One region of the Aeribacillus sp. FSL K6-2848 genome, then DNA from elsewhere that is predicted to be linked to it. Evidence: a T-box and tRNA genes for the amino acid it is inferred to sense, from the RefSeq annotation. Region 1 holds a T-box; the other holds one or more tRNA genes.

Region 1 (5,004 bases):
GGTGCAAGTGTTGGCCGTTCGGCGCTTTTTGCACATCTTTTACGTTTAAGACCACATCATCATTTTTGATGATTCCTTTGTCAGCAATTTGACCTCCGCTTTCAGCATAAAAAGGCGTCTCGTCCAATATAATTTGGACCTCTTCCCCGCTCTCGGCTTGATCGACTAATTCCCCATCTTTTATGATCACAAGCACCCGTGCATTTGCTTCCAGGGTATTGTAGCCGACAAATTTGCTTTCCTCTTTTAATTCCACAAGAATTCCGCTTTGCACTTGCATCGAGTCGACATCCTGTCTGGCTTTTCTTGCACGTTCTTTTTGATGCTCCATTTCTCGTTCAAAGCCTTCATAATCCAGCTCCATGCCTTCATCTTGTGCGTATTCCTCCGTCAATTCCACTGGAAAACCGTATGTGTCGTAAAGCCGAAACACATCTTCGCCTGGAATTATTCGGCTACCCTGTCCTTTCTGCTTTTTGATTACATCCGCTAAAATGGCAAGCCCTTCATGGAGAGTCTCATGGAAACGCTCTTCCTCATTTTTAATTACCTTTTGAACAAAGGATGCTTTTTCTTTTACTTCCGGATAGTAATCGTTCATAATTTCCGCTACAACCGGAACTAATTCATACATAAACGGGCGGTCTATGTTGATCGTTTTTGCATACCGAACCGCTCTGCGGATAAGACGGCGAAGTACATACCCTCTGCCTTCATTAGAAGGTAGCGCACCGTCTGCAACAGCAAATGTAACCGTGCGGATATGGTCGGCAATCACTTTAAAAGCGACATCTTTCTCTTTGTCGGTTCGATAAGCTTCCCCCGAAATCTTTTCGGTAGCTTGAATGATCGGTAAAAAGAGATCTGTGTCAAAGTTGGTCGGCGCATTTTGAATGACAGAAACCATTCGCTCTAAGCCCATGCCTGTATCAATATTCTTTTTTGGAAGCGGAGTGTAAGTTCCATCAGGATTATGATTAAATTGAGAAAAAACAAGATTCCAAACTTCCAAATAGCGTTCGTTTTCACCACCGGGATAAAGTTCCGGATCATTTGGATCGTTTCCAAATTCTTCTCCACGATCATAAAATATTTCAGTATTTGGTCCGCTTGGCCCTTCACCAATATCCCAGAAATTCCCTTCCAAACGGATAATTCGTTCTTCCGGCAACCCGATTTTATTTTTCCAAATGTCATACGCCTCTTCATCTTCCGGATGAATAGTAACTGATAATCTATTTGGGTCGAAGCCAATCCATTTTTCGCTTGTTAAAAATTCCCATGCCCATTCAATCGCCTCTTCTTTAAAATAGTCGCCGATTGAGAAATTTCCGAGCATTTCGAAAAATGTATGATGGCGTGCTGTTTTTCCGACATTTTCAATATCGTTTGTTCGGATTGATTTTTGTGCGTTAGTAATTCTCGGATTTTCAGGAACAACCCTTCCGTCAAAATATTTTTTCAATGTTGCGACACCGCTGTTGATCCACAATAGTGACGGATCATCAACCGGAATTAAAGAAGCGCTCGGTTCAACCGAATGTCCTTTTTCCTTAAAAAAATCTAAAAACATTTGACGAACTTGTGCTGAAGTGAGCTTTTTCATGGCATTCCTCCTAAAATGTCTTCATTTTTCTCGCAAAATAAAAACTCTCGCCTATGTAAATGCTCTGATTTACACAGGGACGAGAGTTACTCGCGGTACCACCCTGATTATGAGCCAATTGCTCATCACCTTCATTTGCCGTAACGTGGCATTTTCGTCAGGTTTTGCCTGCACTCAGAATTAGCGTTCTGTTGCCCTTCATCTAGAGCTTCTTTCAGCCTCGGAAGCCCCTCTCTTTTAAGATGGACTGCAACATACTCGATTCGTCATCGCTTTCATGCACTTATTCCATGTCTATCACGAATTATAGACAAGGAAAAATCGCTTGTCAATGCGCTTTCCTCAGACGGATGATATGCAGCAATATCTCTTTCAGAACAGTGATAAAAGGCACAGCTAAAATTAAACCGATCACTCCGCCGATTTCTCCGCCCGCCAAGAGCGCCATAATAATCACCATCGGATGCATATGCAGGCTTTTCCCAACGATGAAAGGGCCAAGAATATTACTTTCAATAAATTGCAGCCCAAAAATGATGAAAAGCACTACAATTATTTTGTTAATGGAGAGCGTTGCAGCGACCATCAAAGCAGGAACCGCCCCGATAAATGGACCGAAATAAGGAATAATATTGGTCATTCCGATAATCGTCCCTAAAATTAACGGATATTTAATTTTAAACAGCCAAAACAAAATCGAAGCCGCCAGCCCGATCAGAAAACAAACAAATAGTTGCCCCCGCAAATAACTTCCGAGCGACTCATCGACGTTTTCTAAAAAACGTCTCCCTTCACGTCTCCATTTCTTCGGGGTGAAGTACCAAATGGCCTTTTTCATTTTCTCATAATCTTTCAACATATAAAAAACGAGAAAGGGAATGACACCAATAATAACAGCATAATCAATAATTGACTTCATGCTTGAAAGCATCCGTTCAAGAAAGGCAGCGACGGATGTTTCCATTCCAGCAATAAAAGATTCAATTCGATGATGAATTTCTCCAGGTAAATTGGTTGTTCCGTCATGAATTTTATCCGTCCAGCTTTGGTAATATTTTGTAAACATAGGGATATTTTCGGAAAGGTCTTTCATTTGTTCAACAAAAATTGGGACACCTTTATAAGAGCTAAAACCGACTCCTCCGAAAAAAATAAAATAGATGATGAGAATCGAACATGTTCTTGGAACACCTGAACGGTAAAGTTTTTCCACTACGGGATGAAGCAAGTAGGTAATGAAGACGGAAAGCATAAAAGGAATTAAAACAGCTTTTAACATTTTGAAAATAGGAAACCAAATGACTTTTAGCTGAAGAACCATATATACAAACAATGATAAAATGAGAAAAAAAATGATTCGGAAAAGCCATTTCCGCTCTCGCTCATTCATCCCGCATCCCTCCTCTTTTTATTTTGAGGAATGCTCACGAAAATATGCATGAAGGCGCCCATTTTAGGCGCCTCAAATCGCACGATCTTCTTCAGGAAACAAGTCATCTAAAGAACTTAGTGTTCCGTCTTCTTCTACTTGATGTGTGTGAATAATACCTTTTGTAACGGTAAGCTCAATAAAACAATGCCAACAATAATACTGATTGACTCCGATTTTTCCAATATCTTTGCTTTTACAATTCGGACATGTTAACAAACAGGGACACCTTCTTTATTCATTTATTTAATTATTTATTAATCCGGTATATTCTCGCTATGCACACTACTATTTGTTACCATTTTCCAAAAAATTATACGTCTCTATAAAGCATGCTTTTTTATGCTTAAACAATTTGTCCCCTGTTTGTAGCATCATCTGTCAATCGTTATCGATCTTATGGAAAGGAACAAATTTATTATCCTTCGCCCTCTTCCATAAAATCATATGGAGTGATGTTCTCCATCCCAATGTTGGCATCTTCTAGTGGAAAAGGAAGCTCCTCTTTCAGCTCGGCAAGTTCAGACGTTTTCAGCCTCTCTTTTAAGGTTGTCTGCCTCATCGACTCCTGATTGTTGTATACTCCCATTTTTAACGCTTCCCATTCTCCGCACATAATTAAAAATTGCTTGCTCCTTGTAACAGCTGTATAAATCAAATTTCTTCTCAACATCCGAAAGTAGCCTTTTACTACCGGAAAAATGACAATCGGAAATTCGCTTCCCTGCGCTTTATGGATGGAGCAGCAGTAAGCATGAGTAAACTGATTAAAATCTTGCTTCGTATAGGTTACTTCGATACCGTCGTAAGAAATGACCACCATATCTTCTTTTTCGACATTTTCTTTTGCGTAAAAAATAGAAACAATCTCCCCAATATCGCCATTAAACACGTTTTGATCAGGCTGATTGACGAGCTGCAGCACTTTGTCCCCGATTCGGTAAATAACGTTGCCATGCTTGATCTCTCTTTTTTCTTTTGAAGGGGGGTTTAACATTTCCTGAAGCATTTCATTCAACTGATCAATGCCGGCAATCCCTCTGTACATCGGTGCCAACACCTGTATATCCTTCGCAGAATATCCTTTTTTCAAAGCGTTCTCAATTACTCTCGTTATAACTTCTTTTATTTGTGATGTTGTACAAGGAATAAACGATCTGTCTTGTGTCGTTTGCAAAAGGTTCGCTGGAAGAGTTCCTTGGCGGATTGAATGGGCCAAATCAATAATTGTAGATCCTTCTGCTTGTCTATAAATATCTGTCAGCGTAACAACTGGGATTCGTCCGGATTGAATCAAATCGCGAAGCACTTGGCCGGGTCCAACGGACGGAAGCTGGTGTTCGTCTCCGACAAGAACAATTTGTATGTCCGAAGGAAGCGATTTAAACAATTGATGCATGAGCCAAATATCAACCATTGATACTTCATCAACAATCAGAAGCTTTCCAGAAATCGGATGATCCTCATTGTGTTCAAATCCTTCTGAACCATTCCATCCTAAAAGGCGGTGGATTGTGACGGCAGGAAGACCGGTTGCTTCTGCCATTCTTTTTGCAGCTCGTCCGGTAGGTGCCACCAGTACAATGGGAAACGGCTCTTCCTTCTTTTGATATTCTTTTGGGTTCAATGAAAGGCCGTGGAGGTTCGCATAAATTTCAACGATGCCTTTGATAACGGTTGTTTTTCCCGTTCCAGGCCCGCCGGTCAGCAAAAGAATCGGCGAATGAATAGCCCGCTGAATGGCTTCTTTTTGAGAGGGGGCATACTGAACATTCATTTTTTCTTCCAGTTTTCCTAACTCCAGCAAAAATTCTGATTCAGGAAACATATCTTGAAATTGGTTTTGGGTTAAAATTTCTTCAATGTTATTGGCAAGTCCCACTTCAGCATAGTAAAGAGAGGGTAAATAAATTCGATCTTCCTCGACGATAATTTTTCGATCTTCTTCCAATTCAAGAATGATTCTTTC
Region 2 (5,004 bases), 2.0 Mb from region 1:
CGCATGGAAGGGCCATCGCTCAACGGATAAAAGCTACCCCGGGGATAACAGGCTGATCTCCCCCAAGAGTCCACATCGACGGGGAGGTTTGGCACCTCGATGTCGGCTCATCGCATCCTGGGGCTGTAGTCGGTCCCAAGGGTTGGGCTGTTCGCCCATTAAAGCGGTACGCGAGCTGGGTTCAGAACGTCGTGAGACAGTTCGGTCCCTATCCGTCGCGGGCGCAGGAAATTTGAGAGGAGCTGTCCTTAGTACGAGAGGACCGGGATGGACGCACCGCTGGTGTACCAGTTGTCCCGCCAGGGGCACCGCTGGGTAGCTATGTGCGGAAGGGATAAGCGCTGAAAGCATCTAAGCGTGAAGCCCCCCTCAAGATGAGATTTCCCATCGCTAAACGCGAGTAAGATCCCTTGAAGATGACGAGGTAGATAGGTCCGAGGTGGAAGCGTGGTGACACGTGGAGCTGACGGATACTAATCGATCGAGGACTTAACCAAGAAAGAGCATCTATTCGTGAAGGAACCGTTATCTAGTTTTGAAAGAATTATGGACTTTTATTTACTTTGCATATGTCCTCTGGTGATTTTTGAATTGGAGGATTAGCTCAGCTGGGAGAGCACTTGCCTTACAAGCAAGGGGTCGGCGGTTCGATCCCGTCATCCTCCACCATACAGTATATCGATTCAGCTCAATTGGCAAAGCACGGTCGAGATATCGTCTTTCATGCTGCTTCATCGTACCAATTGAACTTTTCCTTGGACAAGATTTCTAAGATTGGAACGACGATCAAATGAAGCAAGACTGATTATTGATTGTTGTATTCATCATGCCGGTGTAGCTCAATTGGCAGAGCAACTGAATCGTAATCAGTAGGTTGGGGGTTCGATTCCTCTCGCCGGCATCATTAAAGGTGTTGCATATTGAGCAGGAACTTTTAGATTAGTCATCAGAGCAACGAGCAATGCTTCGACGAACAATCAGAGAGTTGTCCCGACGTATCCAGCGTTTTTGAGAAAACTGGAAGAGGAAGGGGCATATGACCGATTTTTAAGAAAAAATTACTTTATATGAGCCATTAGCTCAGTCGGTAGAGCAACGAGCAAGGCTTCATCGAATAAGCGACGAGTTGTCCCGACGCATCCAACATCCTCGAAAAGACTGGCAGAGGAAGGGACATCTGACAAATGAAAAATGGATTAGGAGAAAAAATTTTTTTATGAGCCATTAGCTCAGTCGGTAGAGCATCTGACTTTTAATCAGAGGGTCGGAGGTTCGAATCCTCCATGGCTCACCATTTTGACGCGGGTGTGGCGGAATTGGCAGACGCACTAGACTTAGGATCTAGCGCCTTACGGCGTGGGGGTTCAAGTCCCTCCACCCGCATAATACGCGGAAGTAGTTCAGTGGTAGAACACCACCTTGCCAAGGTGGGGGTCGCGGGTTCGAATCCCGTCTTCCGCTTTTCTCTGCCGGGGTGGCGGAATTGGCAGACGCACAGGACTTAAAATCCTGCGGTAGGTGACTACCGTACCGGTTCAAGTCCGGTCCTCGGCACCATATTGGCGCCCGTAGCTCAATTGGATAGAGCGTTTGACTACGGATCAAAAGGTTAGGGGTTCGACTCCTCTCGGGCGCGCCATATCGGGAAGTAGCTCAGCTTGGTAGAGCACATGGTTTGGGACCATGGGGTCGCAGGTTCGAATCCTGTCTTCCCGACCAGGGAATTTAAAGGGGCCTTAGCTCAGCTGGGAGAGCGCCTGCTTTGCACGCAGGAGGTCAGCGGTTCGATCCCGCTAGGCTCCATATTTAATTTGGCGGTGTAGCTCAGCTGGCTAGAGCGTACGGTTCATACCCGTGAGGTCGGGGGTTCGATCCCCTCCACCGCCATTTTTCGGACCTTTAGCTCAGCTGGTCAGAGCAGACGGCTCATAACCGTCCGGTCGCAGGTTCGAATCCTGCAAGGTCCACCATCTTTATTATATGGAGGAGTACCCAAGTCTGGCTGAAGGGGTCGGTCTTGAAAACCGAGAGGCGGGTCAAACCGCGCGGGGGTTCGAATCCCTCCTCCTCCGTCATTATTATCGCGGGGTGGAGCAGTCCGGTAGCTCGTCGGGCTCATAACCCGAAGGTCGCAGGTTCAAATCCTGCCCCCGCAACCAATGGTCCCGTAGTGTAGCGGTTAACATGCCTGCCTGTCACGCAGGAGATCGCGGGTTCGATTCCCGTCGGGACCGCCATTAATTATTGATTCAACAGCTGTAGGAGGAATTTTTCAAGTACAGCAGGTTGTGTCAATGAATTCTTTCTTTAATGATGGATTGTACATAACTTTTTATCGGAGTTTTACGGCTCGGTAGCTCAGTCGGTAGAGCAAAGGACTGAAAATCCTTGTGTCGGCGGTTCGATTCCGTCCCGAGCCATTGTTTTATTAATTGCGGCGACTGTGGCGAAGTGGTTAACGCACCAGATTGTGGCTCTGGCATTCGTGGGTTCGATTCCCATCAGTCGCCCCATTTGCCTATAGTAGAGATAGATAATATGGCATTGAAAATAAGTATTTATTTCTATTATCAGCTTATTATGCGGGTGTAGTTTAGTGGTAAAACCTCAGCCACGAGCGACACTTCAATGAATTATCTGCGAGTTACCTCGACGCATTTACATCCTCGAACAATGCTGGAAGAGGAAGAGGCATGGAAAATGCGTGTTTATCATTTAAATAGAAAAATAAATATTTTCGCGCGGGTGTAGTTTAGTGGTAAAACCTCAGCCTTCCAAGCTGATGTCGTGGGTTCGATTCCCATCACCCGCTTAATATGGGCTTGTAGCTCAGCTGGTTAGAGCGCACGCCTGATAAGCGTGAGGTCGGTGGTTCAAGTCCACTCAGGCCCATTGCTATTTTTTAAGCAGCTTAGTTGGGCAATTGACATTGCTGCAATTGTCAGTCAATAGCTGTTCTATTTGGCAAAATGCCTTAAATTTTTTTTATATTCCGCAGTAGCTCAGTGGTAGAGCATTCGGCTGTTAACCGAACGGTCGCAGGTTCGAATCCTGCCTGCGGAGTCATTTCGAAATCAAAAAAAGCGTTGCAGTTTGCAACGCTTTTTTTGTCTTCTTGTAATTTTAATCATTTTTCGTATATGGTTCTTTTTCTGTTAATGGAAGATCTCCCCATAAAACTGTTAAATCCTCTTCATCAAGCATTTTTTCATATCGTTTATGTTCATGTGACGGATAGACGTTTACGTTTTTTCCCTCAATATCTGTATAAATGAAGTTTTCAATATCTTCAATATATCCAATTTCATCATCGGAATTATACATATCTCCGTACGATAACGGTGGAGTTCTTACATCTTGCGGTGTTTCTGACGTTCCGTATTCGATAACATCTTGAAAATAATCATACGGTTCAGTAACAGCGGTATTTTCATGGTCGATTTGAGAGGATCCGTGAAAAGTCGCATCAAGTATTTCTTCCTCTACAGGTCTTTCATGAGAAATCGTTTGAACTAGAGTATGTTCTTTGCATGTTTTGGCTGTCGGTATGGCTTTGAGACGGTCTTCATCAATTTTTTTTCCGCAGACGGAACAAGTACCGTAAGTACCCTCATGAATTCTTTCTAATGCTTCAACGATCTCTTCATATTCTTTTTCTAAATGTTTATTTAATGCTAAATCTTTTTCTCTTTCATACAGTTCGGTCGCATCGTCTCCGGGGTGATTGTCGTAGCTGGAAAGCTCTCCAGTTGATTCATGGTCCAGCCCTTTTTCCAATTGAAAATGATCGTTATTATCCCAACGTTTTTCAATCTCATTTTTCATGAATATTAATTGCTTTTGAAATTCCTTTAATTTTTTTTCGTCCATGTCCATATGAAAGACACCTTCTTTTTTAGAATCTAAAGCTATTTTGGACGAAAAGGAATAAATTATAACTTTAAAATCATGAAAAAAATTCACCTTTGCAGCCATAAATTTCATCATCATTTTAAAACATGTCAGGAAAGGATTGCTGCTTCCACGCCTTTTTTAACGCTATGCTTTGAAGCTGATGGCACTTGAAAGGCTACCACAACATCATTCGGCTGAGAAACAGGCTGGCTATCCGATAAAGAGGCTGTGACCTATCGAGATGTTTTTTCAGGACAAAATATTTGCTCAGCATATTGAAATTGCGAGTGGATGATACAGAACAAATTTCACAGTAAAGCTTAATAAAAAAACACGATAGTAAACATACTATCGTGTTACTGAGATATGATGGTGCTTATGAGCAAACCTGCAGCAAGCAAAAAGCCTAATAAAGTGTTTGTTTGCGATGTTGCTTTCATGGCCGGCATCATTTCAATAGGCTTTGTTTTGCCGACAAATCGCTTCACCGCCTGAATAGCTTTTGGAATGCTAAGAAAAGCTAGAATAGACCACCATGTGGAATAATCAAAAATGATCATAATAAAAATGAGACAGTAAGAAACAATAAACATAATTGCTAAAAATCGAATTGCATTCTGGCGGCCAAGCAAAATTGCTAATGTTTTTCTTCCGTTTTCCTTATCGCCGTCTAAGTCTCTTATGTTATTCGCAAGCATGATGGCGCCGATCGTGATCGCAATCGGGATCGAATGAATGAAAGCTGTTGAAGTTAGATAACCTGTCTGAATAAAAAAGGAAATAAGGATAATAACGACTCCCATAAATAAACCTGAAGCTAGCTCGCCAAACGGCGTGTAAGCGATTGGATATGGACCTCCAGTATATAAGTATCCTACTGCCATACAAATTGAACCGACTAATGCCAACCACCAGCTTGACTGGAGACAGATGTAAATTCCCAATAGGATAGAGACAACAATACATGTGATTGCTAAATTTAAAACGGTTTGGGGCTTGAAGCCATTTCGGACAATTGCTCCTCCAATTCCGACAGATTCTTCTGTATCAAGACCTCGTTTATAATCGAAATATTCATTAAATAAGTTTGTGGCTGTTTGAATTAACAAC

Evidence for each region. The T-box of region 1 lies ahead of alaS (alanine--tRNA ligase). A T-box ahead of a tRNA ligase gene usually reads a tRNA of that ligase, here a tRNA-Ala.
Region 2: it encodes a tRNA-Ala, which carries the amino acid that the T-box ahead of alaS (alanine--tRNA ligase) is inferred to sense. The anticodon was not compared.

What each region holds. Positions count from the first base shown of each region.
Region 1 covers NZ_JBBOQQ010000001.1:3,027,404-3,032,407, forward strand. Annotated here, with positions in the region: gene alaS (alanine--tRNA ligase) at 1-1,606, opposite strand, end outside; T-box leader at 1,679-1,885, opposite strand; gene NSS70_RS14655 (AI-2E family transporter) at 1,935-2,996, opposite strand; gene NSS70_RS14660 (hypothetical protein) at 3,069-3,254, opposite strand; gene recD2 (SF1B family DNA helicase RecD2) at 3,454-5,004, opposite strand, start outside.
Region 2 covers NZ_JBBOQQ010000001.1:1,057,513-1,062,516, forward strand. Annotated here, with positions in the region: rRNA gene NSS70_RS05290 (23S ribosomal RNA) at 1-497, shown strand, start outside; tRNA gene NSS70_RS05295 (tRNA-Val) at 594-669, shown strand; tRNA gene NSS70_RS05300 (tRNA-Thr) at 829-901, shown strand; tRNA gene NSS70_RS05305 (tRNA-Lys) at 1,219-1,294, shown strand; tRNA gene NSS70_RS05310 (tRNA-Leu) at 1,302-1,383, shown strand; tRNA gene NSS70_RS05315 (tRNA-Gly) at 1,390-1,461, shown strand; tRNA gene NSS70_RS05320 (tRNA-Leu) at 1,469-1,557, shown strand; tRNA gene NSS70_RS05325 (tRNA-Arg) at 1,563-1,639, shown strand; tRNA gene NSS70_RS05330 (tRNA-Pro) at 1,643-1,719, shown strand; tRNA gene NSS70_RS05335 (tRNA-Ala) at 1,731-1,803, shown strand; tRNA gene NSS70_RS05340 (tRNA-Met) at 1,814-1,887, shown strand; tRNA gene NSS70_RS05345 (tRNA-Ile) at 1,894-1,970, shown strand; tRNA gene NSS70_RS05350 (tRNA-Ser) at 1,983-2,072, shown strand; tRNA gene NSS70_RS05355 (tRNA-Met) at 2,083-2,159, shown strand; tRNA gene NSS70_RS05360 (tRNA-Asp) at 2,162-2,237, shown strand; tRNA gene NSS70_RS05365 (tRNA-Phe) at 2,348-2,420, shown strand; tRNA gene NSS70_RS05370 (tRNA-His) at 2,438-2,513, shown strand; tRNA gene NSS70_RS05375 (tRNA-Gly) at 2,742-2,812, shown strand; tRNA gene NSS70_RS05380 (tRNA-Ile) at 2,819-2,892, shown strand; tRNA gene NSS70_RS05385 (tRNA-Asn) at 2,992-3,063, shown strand; gene NSS70_RS05390 (TraR/DksA C4-type zinc finger protein) at 3,124-3,876, opposite strand; gene NSS70_RS05395 (1,4-dihydroxy-2-naphthoate polyprenyltransferase) at 4,251-5,004, opposite strand, start outside.